Regions from separate parts of the Streptomyces sp. NPDC004610 genome, predicted to be linked through region 2. Evidence: riboswitches for the same ligand, from Rfam matches in the RefSeq annotation. Region 2 holds a riboswitch; the other holds the start of a gene.
The links. A riboswitch is a leader RNA that binds a small molecule or an ion and turns the genes downstream of it on or off. The one in region 2 is predicted to bind S-adenosylmethionine.

Region 1 (9,944 bases), on a different contig from region 2:
CTTCGACGGCACGCTCGCGCCGATCGTCCCGGACCCGGCGCGGGCGCGGGCCCACCCGGACGCCCTGGCCGCGCTGGTGGCGCTGGGTCCCAAGGTCGCCTCCATCGCCGTGATCACCGGCCGCCCGGCGGAGGTGGCGGTGCGGTACGGGGGCTTCGCGGGGGTGGCGGGCCTGGACCATCTGGTCGTCCTCGGCGCGTACGGGGCGGAGCGGTGGGACGCGGCGACCGGGAAGGTGACGGCGCCGGAGCCGCCGCCGGGGGTCGCGGCGGTACGGGAGGAACTGCCGGGGGTGGTGGGGCGGACGGGGGCGTGGATCGAGGACAAGGGCAGGGCGCTGGCGGTCCACACCCGCCGGGCGCCGGATCCGCAGGCGGCGTTCGACGCCCTGCGCGAGCCCCTGTTCGCGCTGGCCGCGCGGCACGGCCTGATGGTCGAACCGGGCCGCTTCGTCCTGGAACTGCGTCCCCCGGGCATGGACAAGGGCGTCGCGCTGACCGAGCACGCCCACGAGACGGGCGCGGGCTCGGTCCTCTACGCCGGCGACGACCTGGGGGACCTTCCCGCGTACGCGGCGGTGGACGCGCTGCGGGGGGAGGGGGTACCGGGGGTGCTGGTGTGCAGCGGCAGCGACGAGGTTCCGCGACTGCGGGAACGGGCGGACGTGGTGGTGCCGGGGCCGGAGGGGGTCGTACGCCTACTGACGTCTTTGGCGAGGACGCTGCGGTGACGATCCCGACGAGTCCGGCCCGGTGGTCGCTTTTCGCGCAGTTCCCCGCGCCCCTGAAGGGTCCGGTGGTCGGGTGCGGGCCCGTGGTCGCTCTTCGCGCAGTTCCCCGCGCCCCTGGAAAACAGCGCCGTTGTCGGGTGCGGGCCCGTGGTCGCTCTTCGCGCAGTTCCCCGCGCCCCTAGGGAGTGGCCCTCCCGCCGGTCGACAGGAGCGCCCCAAAGGGGCGCGGGGAACTGCGCGAACAACCCCCACACACCCGCACATGGCCACCATGCGTTTCAGGGGCGCGGGGAACTGCGCGAAAAGCGACCACCGACCCGCACCCGACAGCGAACCGCCTCACCCCCGCAACGCCCCCAGCTGGTCCAAGAACCACCGCGCCGGCGGCAACGCCGTCCCCGCGGCAGCCAACCTCTTCGTCCGCTCCCCCCGCTCCCCGCCCGGCATCGAAAGCGCGGAGTGCAACGCCCCCGCCGTCCCCACCACGTCGTACGGATTCACCCCCACCGCGTCCTCCCCCAGCTCCTCCCACGCCCCCGCCTCCCGCGACAGCACCAGCACACACCCCTCGTCGGAGACGACCGGCACCTCCTTGGCGACCAGGTTCATCCCGTCCCGGATGGGGTTGACCAGCGCCACATCCGCCAGCCGGTACGCCGCCAGCGAGCGCGCGAAGTCGTCCTCCAGATGCAGCAGCACCGGCGTCCACCCCGCCGTCCCGTACCCCGCGTTGATCTCCTCGGCCAGCCGCCGCACCTCGGCCATGTACTCCCGGTACACCGCCAGGTCCTGCCGCGAGGGATACGCGAAGGCGACATGCACCACCCGCTCCTGCCACTGCGGGTGGTCGTCCAGCAACTGCCGGTACGCCAGCAGCCCCCGCACGATGTTCTTGGACAGCTCCGTACGGTCCACCCGCACGATCGTGCGCCGGTCCGTCCCGCCGATCTGCTCGCGCAGGACCGCCATCCGCTCGGCGACATCCGGTTCGTGCGAGCGCCGCCGCAGGAAGTCCCCGTCGGCACCGAGCCCGTGCACCCCGATCGCCGTACCGCCCGTGCCGCCGACGAACGCCTCGCAGCACGCGGTGAACGCGTCCGCCCAGCGCCGGGTGAGAAAGCCCAGCCGGTCCGCGCCGAGCATCCCCCGCAGCAGCTGCCCGGCGATGTCGTCCGGCAGCATCCGGAAGTACTCGGGCGGCGCCCAGGGGGTGTGCGAGAAGTGGCCGATCCGCAGATCGGGCCGCAGGGCCCGCAGCATCCCCGGGACCAGGCTCAGGTGGTAGTCCTGGACGAGGACCGCCGCCCCGTCCGCCGCCTCCTGGGACAGGGCCTCGGCGAACGCCCGGTTGTACGTCTCGTACGACGCCCACTGGCGCCGGAACTCCGCGTCGAAGACCGGCTCCAGCGGGGTCTGGTACAGCATGTGGTGGACGAACCAGAGGACCGAGTTGGCGATGCCGTTGTACGCGTCGGCGTGGATGTCCGCCGGGATGTCCAGCATCCGCACGCCCGGCTCGCCCACCCCGCGCCGGACCGCCTCGCGGTCGCCGTCGCCGAGCGCGGAGCACACCCACAGGGCGTCCGCCTCGGGCCCGATCGCGGAGAGCCCGGAGACCAGCCCCCCGCCTCCGCGCCGGGCGGCGAGGGTCCCGTCGTCGCCCACGGCGTATGTCACGGGACCCCGGTTGGAAGCGACCAGTACGCGCGCGGCGCCGGAAGAGGTTGCGGCCATACGCCTCAACCTAGCCCGCGCTGTAAACGCTCAAACGTACGGTTCCGGCACATGCCCATCCGCCGTATACGGCCACCCCGTCACATCGTCGCTGCTCACGCCACCTTTCGGGCCGCGTACTCGGCGATCTCCGCCATCGGCGGGCGCTCCTCGGTGTCCACCGAGTACGTCCGCGCCTCGAAGCCGTCCTCACCCCGCTCGAACTGGGTGATCGCCGGCCGGACCAGATGGCCGCGGGCCAGTCTGAGCTGCGCGGTGCGGTAGATCGCGGCGGCCATCCGGCCGAGCGCCTGCCCGTCCTGGTGCCGGTGCTTGCGCACCCCCACATCGACCTGCGCGAGCGCGTCCAGGCCGACCAGGTGCAGCGAGTCCACCAGCATGCCCAGCTCGACCCCGTACCCGACCGGGAAGGGCAGCTGCTCCAGCAGCGAGCGGCGGGCCGCGTACTCGCCGCCCAGCGGCTGGACGAACCCGGCCAGCTGCGGCCAGTGCAGATTCAGCAGCGGGCGGGCCATCAGCTCGGTCACCCGGCCGCCCTGCCCGGCCGCCCCGGCCAGCGGACGGTCGTACATCCCCTTGACCAGATCGACGCCCGGCTCGGTGAGCAGCGGGCCGACGATGCCGGAGACGAAGTCGGACGAGAAGTCCCGCAGGTCGGCGTCGATGAAGCAGACGATGTCGCCGCCGGTGACCAGCAGCGACCGCCACAACACCTCGCCCTTGCCGGGGACGGCCGGGATACGGGGCAGGATCGAGTCACGGTGCACCACCCGGGCGCCGGCGGCGGCGGCCACCTCGGCGGTGCGGTCGGTGGAGCCGGAGTCCACGACGACGATCTCGTCGACGAGCGGGACCCGCTCCATCAGGTCGTGGCGGATGACCGTGACGATGTCGCCGACGGTCGCCTCCTCGTTCAGCGCGGGCAGCACCACGCTGACCGACTGGCCGGTGGCGCGCTTGGCGGCCATGATGCGATGGAGCGGGCGGTCGGACAGGGACCAGGTGCGGGTCATCAGCCAGCGCTCGACTTCTTCCACCACGGTCTGCGGCTCCTCACTGTTCGGACCACTAGGGGGCGTCTCGCGCCCGTATGTGATCCATCTCGCGGTTCGGACGACTATCTCAACTGTGCTGGCCTTCGGTTACAGTCTTGAACAACGCTGATGACCATCGCATGTCGGGGGTCCGCAGCATCCACAACCGCTCAGACAACCGCATGAACAACCACATATTGCTCATCCAGAGGGGCAGAGGGAAACGGCCCGATGAAGCCCCGGCAACCCTCCAGCCGGTCTCGTAGCGATCAGTCCACCGACGGTTTCGGTGTGACGTCACGATCGTCTCCGCGAGGCTCCCGGCTAGGGAAGGTGCCAAATCCGTCTCACGGCGAGATGCGTCGTGGGAAAGATGAGGAGAAAGGGCCTCGCCTCACATGGCTGTGCAGACTGTCGCCAATACCGCGCATTCCATCGTCGATCTCGGACCCGCCGCAGCGCTCTCCTGTCGTGAATGCGGCCATCGCGTCCCGCTCGGCCCGCTCTTCGCCTGCGAGGAGTGTTTCGGCCCGCTGGAGATCGCTTATGACTTCTCGGGCTACGACACCGAGGAACTCCGCGAGCGGATCACCGCGGGCCCCGCGAACATCTGGCGCTACGCCCCCCTGCTGCCGGTCCCGGCGGATGTGGCGGACAAGCCCAATCTGAACCCCGGCTGGACCAATCTCGTCCAGGCCGACAACCTCGCCCGCGAGCTGGGCATCACCGGCCCCCTCTACGTCAAGGACGACTCCGGGAACCCCACCCACTCCTTCAAGGACCGGGTCGTCGCCCAGGCCCTGGAGGCGGCCCGCGCCTTCGGCTTCACCACCCTGTCCTGCTCCTCCACCGGCAATCTGGCCGGCGCGGTGGGCGCCGCCGCCGCCCGCGCCGGATTCCGCTCCTGCGTCTTCATCCCGCACGACCTGGAGCAGGGCAAGATCGTCATGGCCGCGGTCTACGGCGGCCAGCTCGTCGGCATCGACGGCAACTACGACGACGTGAACCGTTTCTGCTCCGAGCTGATCGGCGACCCGGTCGGCGAGGGCTGGGGCTTCGTCAACGTCAATCTGCGGCCCTACTACGCCGAGGGCTCCAAGACCCTGGCGTACGAGATCTGTGAGCAGCTCGGGTGGCGGCTGCCCGACCAGCTCGTGGTGCCGATCGCCTCCGGCTCCCAGCTCACCAAGATCGACAAGGGGCTGAAGGAGCTGATCGCGCTCGGGCTGGTCGAGGACCGCCCCTACAAGATCTTCGGCGCCCAGGCCGAGGGCTGCTCGCCGGTGTCGGCCGCGTTCAAGGCCGGGCACGACGTGGTGCGCCCGCAGAAGCCGAACACCATCGCCAAGTCGCTGGCCATCGGGAACCCGGCGGACGGCCCGTATGTGCTGGACATCGCGCGGCGGACCGGGGGAGCGGTGGAGGACGTCAACGACGCGCAGGTGGTCGACGCGATCCGGCTGCTGGCCCGCACGGAGGGGATCTTCGCGGAGACGGCGGGCGGGGTGACCGTCGGGGTGACGAAGAAGCTGGTCGAGAACGGGGTGCTGGATCCCTCGCTGACGACGGTCGTGCTCAATACCGGGGATGGGCTGAAGACGTTGGACGCGGTGGCGGACACGGGGCTGACGGCGACGATTCGGCCCAGTCTGGAGTCGTTCCGCGACGCCGGGCTCGCATAGATCGTTGTTGTTCGTCTGCGGGCCGGTGGGGCTCGGTCGCGCAGTTCTCCCGCGCCCCCAGTAGGTATCCCATTCCGGAGGTTTCAACATGAGCGTCAGTGTCCGCATCCCCACCATTCTCCGCACGTACACCGGTGGAGCCGCCGAGGTGAGCGCCGAGGGAGCGACCCTCGGAGAGGTCATCGCCGATCTGGAGGCCAAGCACACCGGGATCGCCGCCCGGGTGCTGGATGATCAGGGCAAGTTGCGGCGGTTCGTCAATGTGTACGTCAATGATGATGATGTGCGCTTCGAGCAGGGGCTGGAGACGGCCACGCCCGACGGTGCCGGGGTCTCGATCATTCCCGCCGTGGCCGGCGGCTGCTGAGTTACGCACTGTTCTTTCAATTGCCCCCTCCGTGAGAGAAACGGAGGGGGCAATTCTGCATGGTTAGACGCGGTAGAGTTGGGGAACCGCTGCTGTTCGCGTTCTGAAGCAGCGATGAGAAGTAGCCAAAGTGTGAGGCTTCTTTGCGTCTTTAGTTCTCTTTGTCTGGCCCGACTTGCCCCGAACTCTGGGGAATTCTCCAGAAATTCCCGACCGGTCCTGCCCGGATTTCTCGTCCGATTGACCTGTTGCAGACGGCAGTTGGGCAGATACATTCAGCCGCGGTCGACGCGTTCCGGCGCACGCCCCCAACCCATCGGGGTGCGAGGTATGACCCGGATCCGCGAAGTGTGGATCTGTGCAAGGGCCAGTAATAGGGGAGTTAGGCATGGCTCAGGGCACCGTCAAGTGGTTCAACGCGGAGAAGGGGTACGGCTTCATCGCGGTCGACGGTGGTGCGGACGTCTTCGTCCATTACAGCGCCATTCAGATGGACGGATACCGCACCCTGGAAGAGGGCCAGCGGGTCGAGTTCGAGATCTCGCAGGGCCAGAAGGGCCCGCAGGCCGATATGGTTCGCGTCACCGCCTGAAACGTTTCTGGTACGGAAGGGCCCGCATCCACCTGGGTGCGGGCCCTTCCGGCTGTCCTGGAGGGCCCCGGGAGGACTGCGGAGGGGCTGCGGGGAGACTCCGAAGGGGCCCCGGGAGGGCTCCGGGAGGGCTCGGGGAGGGTTCCGGGAGGGCTGCGGGAGGTGCCCGTCCCCGCTCGGCGGATCATGGCAGGCGCTTGCACTCTCCTAGGGCGAGTGCTAATCATTGGCGTTAGCACTCTGAAGGTGAGAGTGACAACGAAGGACCGGGTCGGTGAGGCCGCAAGCCGGGTGGGGCAAGGAACCACGAGGCAGGCGCGCCGTCCGTCGCGGGCGCGGGCGCGGTCCGAAGAATCACCCCCAGTCCTGGAGGGACCACTTCACATGGCCAAGATCATCGCGTTCGACGAGGAGGCGCGGCGCGGCCTTGAGCGCGGGATGAACCAGCTCGCCGACGCCGTCAAGGTCACCCTCGGCCCCAAGGGCCGCAACGTCGTCCTTGAGAAGAAGTGGGGCGCCCCCACGATCACCAACGATGGTGTCTCCATCGCCAAGGAGATCGAGCTCGAAGACCCGTACGAGAAGATCGGCGCCGAGCTGGTCAAGGAAGTAGCCAAGAAGACGGACGACGTCGCCGGTGACGGCACGACGACGGCTACGGTCCTGGCCCAGGCGCTGGTCAAGGAGGGTCTGCGCAACGTCGCCGCGGGCGCCAACCCGATGGCCCTCAAGCGCGGTATCGAGAAGGCCGTCGAGGCCGTCTCCGGTGCGCTGCTCGACCAGGCCAAGGAGGTCGAGACCAAGGAGCAGATCGCCTCCACGGCCTCCATCTCCGCCGCCGACACCCAGATCGGCGAGCTGATCGCCGAGGCCATGGACAAGGTCGGCAAGGAAGGCGTCATCACCGTCGAGGAGTCCCAGACCTTCGGTCTGGAGCTCGAACTGACGGAGGGCATGCGCTTCGACAAGGGCTACATCTCCGCCTACTTCGCCACCGACATGGAGCGCATGGAGGCGTCGCTGGAGGACCCGTACATCCTCATCGCGAACTCCAAGATCTCCAACGTCAAGGACCTGCTCCCGCTCCTGGAGAAGGTCATGCAGTCGGGCAAGCCGCTGCTGATCATCGCCGAGGACGTCGAGGGCGAGGCCCTGTCGACCCTGGTCGTCAACAAGATCCGCGGCACCTTCAAGTCCGTCGCGGTCAAGGCGCCGGGCTTCGGTGACCGCCGCAAGGCGATGCTGAACGACATCGCGATCCTCACCGGCGGCGAGGTGATCTCCGAGGAGGTCGGTCTCAAGCTGGAGAACACGACCCTGGACCTGCTCGGGCGGGCCCGCAAGGTCGTCATCACCAAGGACGAGACCACGATCGTCGACGGCGCCGGGTCCTCGGACCAGGTCGCCGGCCGGGTCAACCAGATCCGCGCCGAGATCGAGAACTCCGACTCCGACTACGACCGCGAGAAGCTCCAGGAGCGCCTGGCGAAGCTCGCGGGCGGCGTGGCCGTCATCAAGGCCGGTGCCGCGACCGAGGTGGAGCTCAAGGAGCGCAAGCACCGTATCGAGGACGCCGTGCGCAACGCCAAGGCGGCCGTCGAGGAGGGCATCGTCGCCGGTGGTGGCGTGGCCCTGCTCCAGGCTTCCTCGGTCTTCGAGAAGCTGGAGCTGGAGGGTGACGAGGCGACCGGCGCGGCTGCGGTCAAGCTCGCGCTGGAGGCTCCGCTGAAGCAGATCTCCGTCAACGCCGGTCTTGAGGGCGGCGTCGTGGTGGAGAAGGTCCGCAACCTCACCCCGGGTCACGGTCTCAACGCCGCGACCGGTGAGTACGTGGACATGATCGCCGAGGGCATCATCGACCCGGCGAAGGTGACGCGCTCGGCGCTTCAGAACGCCGCGTCGATCGCCGCGCTGTTCCTCACCACGGAGGCGGTCATCGCCGACAAGCCGGAGAAGGCCGCGGCGCCTGCGGGTGGCGGTATGCCGGGTGGTGACATGGACTTCTGATCGGCTGCTGTCGATCACGTCCTTCGGTTCGAGGGCGGCACGTTCCGGGAGACCGGGGTGCCGCCCTTGGGCGTTTTCGGGGGGTGGGTGCGGGCCGGTGGGGCTTGTTCGCGCAGTTCCCCGCGCCCCTGAAAGCAGGGCGTGAGCGCCAGGGCCTTTAGGGGCGCGGGGAACTGCGCGATCAGCCCCCACCGGCCCGCACTCGAAAAACCCGCCCGGCAGACCCCGTCAATCCCCCCGCTCCCCACAACGGGGTACTTCTGTTCATACGCCCCACGCGGACGCGTCCACGTCGCTAGCGTGCCGCCATGCGGATCCTCCATCTGTCCGACACTCATATCGAGCGGATCGCCGGACCCAACCGGCACGGCGTCGACGCCACCGAATCGTTGCGGCTGATGCTCGGCGAGCTGCGACATCAGCGCGGGGTCGACGCGATGATCGTCACCGGGGACATCGCTGACGACGGCGCGGTGGAGTCGTACACCCTGGCGAGGGAGCTGATCGGGGGGTTCGCGGCGCGGCTCGGGGTGCCGTTGTTCTTCACCACCGGCAATCACGACGACCGCGCCGCCTTCGGGAAGGTCCTCGGCAGCGGGCATCTCGCGGTCGACGGCTCGGACGCGGCAAAAACGGTCCTCTCCTCCGCCGAGGGCGAGAAGGCCGCGGTCAGCGTGGTGCGCGGCTACCGGTTCATCACCCTGGACTCCCTGATCCCCGGCCAGGTCTACGGCGGTCTCAGCGACGCCCAGCTCGACTGGCTGAACGATCTGCTGCGCACCACCGCCGAGCGGGGCACGATCGTCGCCTTCCACCATCCGCCGATCGCCATGGACGTCGACACCCAGCGCGCCTTCGGGCTGCGCAATCCGCGTTCGCTGGCGGAGGTGCTGCGGGGCAGCGATGTCCGGGTGGTGCTGACCGGGCACTTCCATCTCCAGCTCCTCGGGCTGCTCGCCGCGATCCCGGTCTGGGTCGGCCCGGCGGTGGTGAACCGCATCGACCTCACCGCCCGCCCCGGCGCCGAGCGGGCCGTGCGGGGGGCGTCCGCGTCGGTGGTCGATGTCGGCGGGGCCGCGGGGCCGCTCTTCCACACCCTGCACGCCCGTGACCCGCGCGCCCACGAGACCGTCTACGAGCTGGACGAGGACCAGGTGCTGGATGTCATCGAGGCGCGGGGTTGGGTGCGGTAGCCCCTCCGGGGGGGGGAGAGAGAGAGGCTGCGAGCGGGGGCTTATGGGCCGGGGGCCTGCGGCGCGCTTTCCCTCGCCCCCGCCCTCGCTCTTGCCCCCGTCTCCGCCCCGATTCTGACCAGTGTTTCTTGAGTAACTCAAGCAAGTAAATTATCGTTGCCTCGGTCAATGATCTGGTGATGTTCCGACGGAGGCTCCGACATGTCCGACTCGCTCTCCCCCACCGCCGCGACCGGGGGCGCGGCACCGCCGCGGAGCATGGCCGTCGTCGTGGTCCTCGCCTTCAGCGGGATCGTCGTCGCGCTGATGCAGACGCTGGTCATCCCGATCGTCCCGGAGCTGCCGCGGCTGCTGGACGCGAACGCGTCCGACGCCGCCTGGGCCGTCACCGCCACCCTGCTCGCGGCGGCCGTGGCCACCCCGGTGATGGGGCGGCTCGGGGACATGTACGGCAAGCGGCGGATGCTGCTGGTGTCCGTGGCCCTGCTGGTCGCCGGGTCCGTCGTCGCCGCGCTCAGCGACTCGCTCGCCCCGATGCTCGTGGGCCGGGTGCTCCAGGGCCTGGCCTCCGGGGTGATCCCGCTCGGCATCAGCATCATGCGCGA
Region 2 (9,944 bases):
ACCGACGCCACCGAGCGGGCGCTGCGGATGGTGGTGCTGGGGGCCCGGCTGCCGGTTCAGGCGGAGGTGTCGGGGACGCAGCGGCCGTCGACCGTGCGGTAGTTCCAGCGGGCGCCGTCGGCGACCAGTTCGCCCACGGCGCGGACGAAGCGCTCGATGTGCTCGTCGGGGGTGCCGGCGCCAAAACTGACCCGGATGGCGTTGAGGGACTTCTCGCCGGGCGCGGCCTCCGGGGCGCCGCACTCGCCCTGGGACTGCGGGTCGCTGCCGAGCAGGGTGCGCACCAGCGGGTGGGCGCAGAACAGCCCGTCGCGGACGCCGATGCCGTACTCGGCGGAGAGCGCGGCGGCGAAGTGGGAGCTGTTCCAGCCGTCGACGACGAAGGAGATCACCCCGACGCGGGGGGCGTCGTCCCCGAACAGCGACAGCACCCGCACCTCGGGGATCCCGGCCAGCCCGGCCCGTACGGTGTCGATGAGGTGCCGCTCACGGGCGACGAGGGTGTCGAACCCGGCCTCGGTGAGGGCGGCGCAGGCGGAGGCGATGGAGTAGGCGCCGATGACGTTGGGCGACCCGGCCTCGTGGCGGGCGGCGCTGTCGTGCCACTCGACGTCCACTCCCCCGTCCTCGCGCCGGGTGACCTTGCGGCTGGCGCCGCCACCGGCGAGGTAGGGCTCGGCGGCGGTCAGCCAGTCGGCGCGGCCGGCCAGGACGCCGGAGCCGAAGGGGGCGTACAGCTTGTGGCCGGAGAAGGCGACCCAGTCGACGTCCAGGTCGGTGAGCGAGACGGGGTGGTGCGGGGCGAGCTGGGCGGCGTCCAGGACGATCCGGGCGCCGTGGGCGTGGGCGGCGGCGGTCAGCTCCCGTACCGGCCACAGCTCGCCGGTGACATTGGAGGCGCCGGTGACACAGACCAGGGCGGGGCCGTGCGGGTCCCGGGCGGCGAGGGCCCGCTCCAGGGTCTCGACGGCCTGGGCCGGGGTGCGCGGGGCGTCCAGGTAGGTGACGCGGGCGTCCTTCCAGGGCAGCAGGGAGGCGTGGTGCTCGGTCTCGAAGACGAAGACCTGGCAGCCGTCGGGCAGCGCGGCGGCGAGCAGATTGAGCGAGTCGGTGGTGGACCGGGTGAACACCACCTGGTCACCCTCCCGGCACCCGAGGAAGGCGGCGACGGTGGCGCGGGCGTTCTCGAACAGATCGGTCGACAGCTGCGAGAGATACCCGGCCCCCCGGTGCACGCTGCCGTAGTAGGGCGCGTACGCGGCGACGTCGTCCCACACCCGCTGGAGCGCGGGTGCGCTGGCGGCGTAGTCGAGCGCGGCGTAGGTGACCTCGCCCCCGGTGACGAGCGGCACGGTGACGTCCCGGCCGAGAACCGGCAGCGGCTCGCAAACGGCGGTGGTGGTGGCGACGGACATGGGCCCACTCCTCGACGACCAGGACCCCTGGTGACGCGAGGGGTCCGCGCTTGCCGCAGACCTCGCTGCCTACGGCCTGGTCTTCACCCGGGGCACCCCGCCACGGACGGAGGGTTGCCGGACAGCCGGCCGGGGCCTGATGGCTGTCACTCATGACCTGCTCGAAAACCTACGCGACCGATCGAAGAAAGCGCAACTCCCCCCAGATCCTGAACCGAGGGGAGCCGCAAGGCTTCTAGGGGCGCGGAGAACTGCGCGACCAGCCCCCACCCACCCGCACCCGACCGGCTACGAATTACTCGCAGCCACCCACCGCTCCAGCACAGCCCTCGCCGCCCCGGAGTCAATCGCCGCCGCCGCCTTCTCCATCCCCACCCGAATCTGCTCCACCAGCGGAGCAGACGTCGGCTCAAGAGCCACCAGCGCAGCCGCCGCGTTCAGCACCACCGCGTCCCGCACGGCCCCCCGCTCCCCTTCCAGCACCCGCAACGCCACCCCCGCGTTGAACGAGGGATCCCCGCCCCGCAGCGCCTCCACCGGCACCAGTTCGATCCCCACATCCCGGGGATCGAAGGTCTCCTCCGTAACCTTCCCGTCCCGTACCACCCATACCCGGGACGTCGAGGTGACGGTCAGCTCGTCGAGCCCGTCGTCCCCCCGGAACACCAGCGAGGAGTTGCCCCGCTCGGCGAAGACCCCGGCGACCACCGGCGACATCCGGGGATCGGCGACCCCGACGGCCTGCGCGCGCACCCTCGCCGGGTTGGTGAGGGGGCCGAGGATGTTGAACACCGTCCGGATCCCGAGCTGCCCGCGCGCCGCGCCGGCGTACCGCAGGGCGGGGTGGAACTTGATCGCGAAGCAGAAGGTGATCCCGGCCTCCTGGGCGACCTCGGCGACCCGGGCCGGGGTCAGTTCCAGATTGACCCCGAGCTTCTCCAGGACGTCGGAGGCGCCGGACGCGGAGGACGCGGCCCGGTTGCCGTGCTTGACGACCGTGGCACCGGTCCCGGCGACGACGATGGAGGCCATCGTGGAGATGTTGACGGTCTTGGCGCCGTCGCCGCCGGTGCCGACGATGTCGACCGTGCGGCCGGGCACCTCGATCACCTTGGCGTGCGCGTACATCGTCCGGACCAGGCCGGTGATCTCCTCGACGGTCTCGCCCTTGGCTCGCAGGGCGACCGCGAACCCGGCGATCTGGGCGTCGGTCGCCTCGCCGCTCATGATGCGGTCCATCGCCCAGGCGGTGTCCTCGGCGCTCTGGTCACGGCCGGAGAGCAGCGCGTTCAGGACGTCGGGCCAGGAGCGGGCCGCCGCGGTGTCGCCTCCAGCGGGGTGCACAGCGCTCATAAGCCGCTCCTGGGTGTGGTCCCGCGCCGGGAGGGGCGGGGACGGGTCTGTTCGATGCGGGTCCACCCTATCCAGCCGGGCCCGGCCGCCCGCCCCCCGTCCACCCAACGGACCCGGCGGACGGACCCGGCGCGGGACCCCGCGAGGGACCCACGCGGAACCCCACGACGGACAGGCCGAGGGCCCCGCTCCGGTGTCCGGAACGGGGCCCTCGGCTGTGGCGACGCGGGTGTGGCACGTACTGCATGTGTTGCCGGTGGCGCCGGAGGCGATCAGTGGTGGCCGTGGCCGCTCGTGATCTCCTTGTACTCCTCGACGGTCGGCTTGGTGATCTGGGAGTCCTCCCCGTAGTACGCCTTGCTGAGCTTGGCGCGGAGCTTGTCCGGGGCCTTCACCTTGCGGGCGACGCCGTTCTCGTCGGTCGCCGCGCCGACCTGGGCCGGCTCGTACTGCTCGTGCGCGGTGAGGGTGTGCAGCTGCTCCTGGCTGAGCGGCTCATGGACCTCGATGAACTCACCGTGCGGCAGGCGCTTGATCGTGCCGGTCTCCCGGCCGTGCAGCACCTTCTCCCGGTCCCGGCGCTGGAGGCCGAGGCAGATCCGCTTGGTGATGATGAACGCGATGACCGGTCCGGCGAAGAACCCGATCCGGACGAACCAGGTGACCGCGTTGATCGACAGCTGGAAGTGGGTGGCCCACAGGTCGTTGCCACCACCGACCAGCGTGATCATGTACATCGTGATCCAGGCGACGCCGAACGCGGTGCGCGTCGGGGCGTTGCGCGGACGGTCCAGGATGTGGTGCTCGCGCTTGTCGCCGGTGATCCAGGACTCGATGAACGGATAGACCGCGATGGCCATCAGCACCACACCGAACAGCACCAGCGGGATGAACACGCCGAGGACCAGGGTGTGGCCCCAGAAGTTCACTTCCCAGCCGGGGAAGAACCGGATCAGACCCTCGGCGAAGCCCATGTACCAGTCCGGCTGGGCGCCCGTGGACACCATGTCGGGCCGGTAGGGGCCGAGCACCCAGATCGGGTTGATCTGCGCGATCGCCGCGATGGCCGCGATGACACCGAAGACCAGGAAGAAGAAGCCTCCGGCCTTGGCCATGTAGACCGGCAGCAGCGGCATGCCGACGACGTTCTTGTTGGTCTTTCCGGGGCCCGCGAACTGCGTGTGCTTGTGGTAGAAGACCAGGATCAGATGGGCGACCACCAGACCGAGCATGATGCCCGGCAGCAGCAGGATGTGGATCGAGTAGAACCGGGCGACGAAGTCGGTCCCCGGGAACTCCCCGCCGAAGAGGAAGAACGAGATGTAGGTGCCGACGATCGGCGTGGCCAGGATCGCGCCCTGGGTGAAGCGGACACCGGTGCCGGAGAGCAGGTCGTCCGGGAGCGAGTAGCCGGTGAAACCGGTGAACATGCCGAGGACGAAGAGCAGGAACCCGAACAGCCAGTTGATCTCACGCGGCTTGCGGAACGCGCCCGTGAAGAACACGCGCATCATGTGCACGAACATGCCGGCCAGGAAGATCAGTGCCGCCCAGTGGTGGATCTGCCGGATGAGCAGTCCGCCGCGCACATCGAAGGAGATGTGCATGGTCGACTCGAACGCCTGGGACATCAGCTGTCCCTGGAGCGGCACATACGAGCCGTGGTACTCGACCTCGGCCATCGACGGCTGGAAGAACAGCGTCAGATAGACACCGGTCAGGATGATGATGATGAAGCTGTAGAGGCAGATCTCACCCAGCATGAACGACCAGTGGTCGGGGAAGATCTTGCGCATGTTGGCCTTGGCCAGGGAGTAGATCCCCAGCCGGCCGTCCGCCCAGTCGGCGACGCGCTCGCCCGCGGGGGCCTTGCCCCGCCTGGCCTCGTTCTCGGTGGTCGTCGTGGAACTCGTAGTGCTCATCCGCGCTCCCAGAATGCAGGACCGACGGGCTCTTCGAAGTCGCCGAGCGCCTCAAGGTAGCCCTCGTCGTTCACGCCGATGCGCAGCTGCGGCAGGGCGTGACCGGCGGGGCCGAAGATCACCCGGGCACCGTCGGAGAGGTCGAAGGTGGACTGGTGGCAGGGGCACAGCACGTGGTGCGTCTGCTGCTCGTACAGCGAGATCGGGCAGCCGACGTGGGTGCAGATCTTGGAGTACGCCACGATCCCGTCGTGCGACCACTCCAGCTCGCGGGCGTCCTTGATGTCGTCCGGCTGGATGCGGACGATCATCAGGGCGGCCTTGGCGATCTCGTTCTGGAAGCCGTGGTCGTGCTCCTCCAGGCCCTCGGGCTTGCAGAACGTGAGCGAGCCGACGGCCACGTCCGAGGGACGCAGCGGCTCGTCGGTGTTCATGTTGACGAGGAGCTTGCCCCGCTTCCACAGGGTGTGGCGGAGCTTGTCCTCGGGCAGCGGGCCGAGGTCGCGCAGCAGGACCACACCGGAGAGCGGGAAGAGGGCCATCGCGCCGAACATGGTGTTGCGGAGCAGCTTGCGGCGGCCGAGCGCGGATTCCTTGGCGCCCTGCTTGAAGTCGGCCAGGACCTTGGCCTTGACCTCGGGCTCCGCCGCGATCGGGTGCCGCTCGTCGGCGATCTCGTGGTCCGACATCAGGGTGCGGGCCCAGTGGACCGCGCCCGCGCCGATCAGGAACAGCGCGCCGCCGAGGGTGAGCCCGAGGGCGAAGTTCAGCGCGTTGATGTGCCCGATCGGAAAGACGAAGATCGACTTTTCCTTCGGGATCGCCACATAGGAGGCGATGAAGCCGACGGTGGCCAGCATCGACAGGGTGAAGAGAAAGGCGACCGCGCGCTCGGAGCGCTTGGCGGCCCGCTCGTCGATGTCCTGGACACGCGGCTCGTGGGGGGGCAGGCCCGGGTCGGCGAACGGGTTCTGCTCGTCCGCCACGGCGGGCGCGTGGTGCTCGGCCTCGGCCGGCAGGTGCTCTTCTGGAATGTCTTGGCTACTCATGACTTCTTGGCCTTTGCGGTCCGAGCGGCGACCCAGACGGCGACCGCGATCAGCGCGCCGAGGCCGAAGATCCACGCGAAGAGGCCCTCGACGACCGGTCCGAGACCGCCCAGCGACATACCGCCCGGGTTCTCGGTGTCGGAGCTGTTGACCGCGTCGAGGTAGGCGATGATGTCCTTCTTGTTCTGCTCCGTCAGCGTGGTGTCCGGGAACGACGGCATGTTCTGCGGGCCGGTCTGCATGGCCTCGTAGATGTGCTTGGGGTCGACGTCGTCCAGCGGCGGCGCGTACTTGCCCTTGGTCAGGGCACCGCCCTTGCCGGTGAAGTTGTGGCACTGCGCGCAGTTGTTGCGGAACAGCTCCCCGCCCTCGGCGATGTCCGCGCCCTGGGGCCCGTACTGCTCCTCGGTCGGGACCTCGGGGCCGGCGCCGAAGGAGGCGATGTACGCGGCGAGCTGGTCGATCTCGGCCTGCGAGTAGATGTTCTTCTTCTTCGGTACCTGGACGCCCTGCGAGGTGGCGGCCGGCATCCGGCCGGTGGCGACCTGGAAGTCGACGGCCGCGGCCCCCACCCCGACCAGGCTGGGGCCGTCGGTGGTGCCCTGACCGCCGGTGCCGTGGCAGCTGGCGCAGCCGACGGCGTAGAGCTTCTTGCCCTCTTCGATGGCGAGGGACTGGGCGGTCGTATCGGCCTGCGCCTTGTCCGCGGGCGCGAACGTGGCGTACAGCCCCCCAGTGGCCGCCAGCGCGAGGAGTAGGACGACGACCGCCGCCAGCGGATGGCGTCGTCGTACGGAGAGCTTTTTCACGGATTACCCCGGTGTCAGGATCTTCTGCGTCGATGCTGCTTCTGGAATGCGGGTGCGTGCGCCGGGCACGGGCCCGGCTACTTGATCATGTAGATCGTGGCGAAGAGGCCGATCCAGACGACATCGACGAAGTGCCAGTAGTAGGACACGACGATGGCCGCGGTCGCCTGCTCATGGGTGAACCTCCGAGCCGCGTAGGTGCGGGCCAGGACCAGCAGGAAGGCGATCAGTCCGCCCGCCACATGCAGTCCGTGGAAGCCGGTGGTCAGGTAGAAGACCGAGCCGTAGGCGTCGGACGAGAGCGAGAGGCCGTAGTGCTTGACCAGCTCGGTGTACTCGGTGACCTGACCGCCGATGAAGACGGCACCCATGATGAAGGTGACGATGAACCACATCCGGAGCTTCTTCACATCACCGCGCTCGGCGGCGAACACGCCGAGCTGACAGGTGAGGGAGGAGAGCACCAGGATCGTGGTGTTGGCGGCCGAGAACGGGAAGTTGAGGGTGTCAGCCTTCTCCGTCCAGAATTCGGCGCCGGTCACCGATCGCAGGGTGAAGTACATCGCGAAGAGGGCCGCGAAGAACATCAGCTCGGAACTCAACCAGATGATGGTTCCGACGCTGGTGAGGTTCGGCCGATTGACCGACGGGTGCGCGTGCCCGGTTTCTACTGTCGTTGCTGTCGCCACGACCGACATTATGTCGGTCGCTTATCCCGCCCTCACTCCGGGGGGTGCCGTTCGGAGTGTTCGCAGCGTGTGTACTGCCCGGATGGCCGATCGTTCGGCCGTCATCGGGGGTTCGCCGGGTGATCAAAGGGGTGTTCCCACCGGTGTCGACGGGGTGGGGGAAGGAGTAGCATCCGCGGCATCGGGCACCGCCGCCCGTGGTCACGCCGAAGTCACGGAGGAAGCATGCAGCCGACCGCCACCGTGCTGGTCTACAGCGACGACTCCACCACCCGCGCGCAGGTGCGGCTCGCCGCGGGCCGGCGGCCGGCGCCGGATGTGCCACCGGTGCGGTTCCTGGAGTGCGCGACGCCCGCGGCGGTACTGGAGGAGCTGGACAGGGGCGGGATCGATGTGGCCGTGCTGGACGGCGAGGCCGTGCCCATGGGGGGCATGGGGCTGTGCCGGCAGCTCAAGGACGAGATCTTCGAGGCGCCGCCGGTGCTGCTGCTGATGGGGCGGCCCCAGGACGCGTGGCTGGCGACGTGGTCGCGGGCGGACGCGGCGGTGACCCTGCCGGTGGAGCCGGTGGAGTTCGCCTCCGCGCTGGCGTCGCTGCTGCGGAATCGGAAGTTGCAGAGCGCTTGAGGGGCGGGGCCGTCGCCTGATCGGGCGGGTGCGGGGAAGCTGTGGCTGATCGCGCAGTTCCCCGCGCCCCTGAAAGCCCTTACGCCTGCTCCGGCCTCAGGCGCAGGGCGTCCTCCGGTTTCGGGCCCTCGGGGGTGCCGCCCAGGAGGGCGCTGCCGGTGCGCCAGTCCTTCCAGTCGAGGTTCCAGTCGCCGAAGCCGTTGCCGAACGGCTCCATCGAGTCGCCCCATGAGTTGACGACCTCGACGACATCGCCCTCGCCGAAGTTCTCGAAGAACCAGGCGGCGTTGCCGGTGCTCATCCCGACGCAGCCGTGGCTGACGTTGCGGACGCCGTGGTCGCTGATGGACCAGGGCGCGGCGTGCACGTACTCGCCGCTCCAGGTCACCCGGGTGGCCCAGTAGACCGGCAGGTTGTAGCCCTCCGAGGAGCTGGCGGAGATGCCGACGCTGCTGCCGCGCATCCGGACGAAGTACTCCTGGCCGAGCACCACCTTGACGCCGTTGCGGGTCTCGTAGCCCGGTTTGCCGGTGGTGACCGGCATCGACATGATCTCTTCGTCGTTGCGGTAGACGGTCATCCAGTGCGCCCCGGCGTCCGCGACGGCGACCAGCTTGTCCCGGGTGGTGAGCTTCAGCGGGTCGGCCTTGCCACCCCACAGCCGGTCGTTGATCTTGATGCCGTTGAGGTTGCTGCGGACGTTGATGGTGGCGTTGGAGGGCCAGAACTCCTTGGCCCGGTAGTGCAGCTCCTGGTCGTTCACCCAGTGCCAGGCGCCCTCCACCCCGGGCTTGGCGGTGACCTTCAGTCCACGCTCCACGATCCGCCGCTGGGCCTTGTCCGCGACCGGCTCGCTCAGCTCGGCGACGACGGGCTGGCCGACGCCGTAGTCCCCGGAGTCCGGGCCGAAGATGACGTCCAGACGCTTCTGGGTGCGGGGTTTGCCCGTGTCGAAGGAGTGGGTGCGGCGGCCGGGCTTGCCGTCCTCGTTCTCGGTGCTCACCCGGACCGTGTAGCGGGCGTCGGCGGCCAGCGGGGAGGTGCTGTGCCAGCGGCGGCCGTCGGCCGAGAGTTCGCCCGCGAGATAGCGCCCCGCGCCGTCCACGGCGGTGACGTCGGTGATCCGGCTGCCGCCCTCGGCGGTGACGTCCAGCGGTTTGGAGGGGTCGGCGAGCTGCGGCTCGGGCTTCTCGCCCGGCTTGGCCTTCTCGCCGGGCTTCTGCTTCTGCCCGGCGGGCTGGGCGCCGGGGGATTCGGTCGTGCCCTTGCCCGCCTTGGCGGGCTCGGCGGTGGCGTCGGTGGTGGCGCCCTGGAAGGAGACGTGGTCCGCAGCGTCGTACGGCGTGGCCGCGAGCGGGTTGCCGTCGCTGCCGCAGGCGGTGACGGTCACGCCGAGGGCCATCACCAGCAGCGTGCAGCTGACGACGGTACGGGTGCGCGGAGAGGTGCTCATGGCTTCACGCTAGGAAGCCTCGGCCGGTCCGGCGCGTTCAGTGAGCCGTGCGGGGGACGGAGTGCGGCAAACGCGCGAGCCCGGACCCTCCTGACGGAGTGTCCGGGCTCTGCGCCGACCGGAAAAAACGGGACGGCGTTACTGCGTCTGGTTCTCGCCGCGGTAGTACTCGAAGACCCAGCCCCACAGACCGATCAGAATGACGGGGAGGGAGAAGTACAGCAGCCACCAGCCGACCGCGACACCGAGGAAGGCGAGCGCGCCACCGATGCCGAGGGTGAGCGGCTGCCAGCTGTGCGGGGAGAAGAAGCCCAGCTCACCGGCGTCGTCCGCGACATCGGCCTCCTCGTTGTCCTGGGCACCCGCGTCGACCCGCCGGGCGGTGAAGCCCAGGTAGAAGCCGATCATGATGCACATGCCGAAGGCCAGGAAGAGCGCCGTGGTACCGACCGGCTCCTTCGACCACACGCCATAGACGATCGCCATGGCGAGGACGAAGACGCTCAGCCACATGAACATCTTGCCCTGGATCTTCACTTGCCGGCCTCCTTGCCGCCGCCCGCGATGGCGCCGGTCTCGTGACCGCCATGGCCGAGCTGGTCGAGCGCGGCGATCTCCGGGTGGTGC

Region 1: it holds a riboswitch for S-adenosylmethionine, as region 2 does, so the genes downstream of both, thrC (threonine synthase) here and ABZX40_RS08620 (aminotransferase class V-fold PLP-dependent enzyme) in region 2, are expected to answer to the same signal.

The regions. Positions count from the first base shown of each region.
Region 1 covers NZ_JBEXLA010000007.1:123,702-133,645, forward strand. The annotation lists gene otsB (trehalose-phosphatase) at 1-730, shown strand, start outside; gene ABZX40_RS09985 (trehalose-6-phosphate synthase) at 1,070-2,464, opposite strand; gene ABZX40_RS09990 (glucosyl-3-phosphoglycerate synthase) at 2,560-3,504, opposite strand; SAM riboswitch class I at 3,697-3,878, shown strand; gene thrC (threonine synthase) at 3,897-5,180, shown strand; gene ABZX40_RS10000 (MoaD/ThiS family protein) at 5,269-5,547, shown strand; gene ABZX40_RS10005 (cold-shock protein) at 5,936-6,139, shown strand; gene groL (chaperonin GroEL) at 6,524-8,146, shown strand; gene ABZX40_RS10015 (metallophosphoesterase) at 8,455-9,339, shown strand; gene ABZX40_RS10020 (MFS transporter) at 9,541-9,944, shown strand, end outside.
Region 2 covers NZ_JBEXLA010000006.1:122,363-132,306, reverse strand. The annotation lists gene ABZX40_RS08625 (glycerate kinase) at 1-102, shown strand, start outside; gene ABZX40_RS08620 (aminotransferase class V-fold PLP-dependent enzyme) at 57-1,415, opposite strand; SAM riboswitch class IV at 1,457-1,573, opposite strand; gene trpD (anthranilate phosphoribosyltransferase) at 1,704-2,768, opposite strand; gene ABZX40_RS08610 (cytochrome bc complex cytochrome b subunit) at 3,041-4,690, opposite strand; gene ABZX40_RS08605 (Rieske 2Fe-2S domain-containing protein) at 4,687-5,739, opposite strand; gene ABZX40_RS08600 (c-type cytochrome) at 5,736-6,548, opposite strand; gene ABZX40_RS08595 (heme-copper oxidase subunit III) at 6,626-7,246, opposite strand; gene ABZX40_RS08590 (hypothetical protein) at 7,463-7,864, shown strand; gene ABZX40_RS08585 (Ig-like domain-containing protein) at 7,944-9,317, opposite strand; gene ABZX40_RS08580 (cytochrome c oxidase subunit 4) at 9,456-9,854, opposite strand; gene ctaD (cytochrome c oxidase subunit I) at 9,851-9,944, opposite strand, start outside.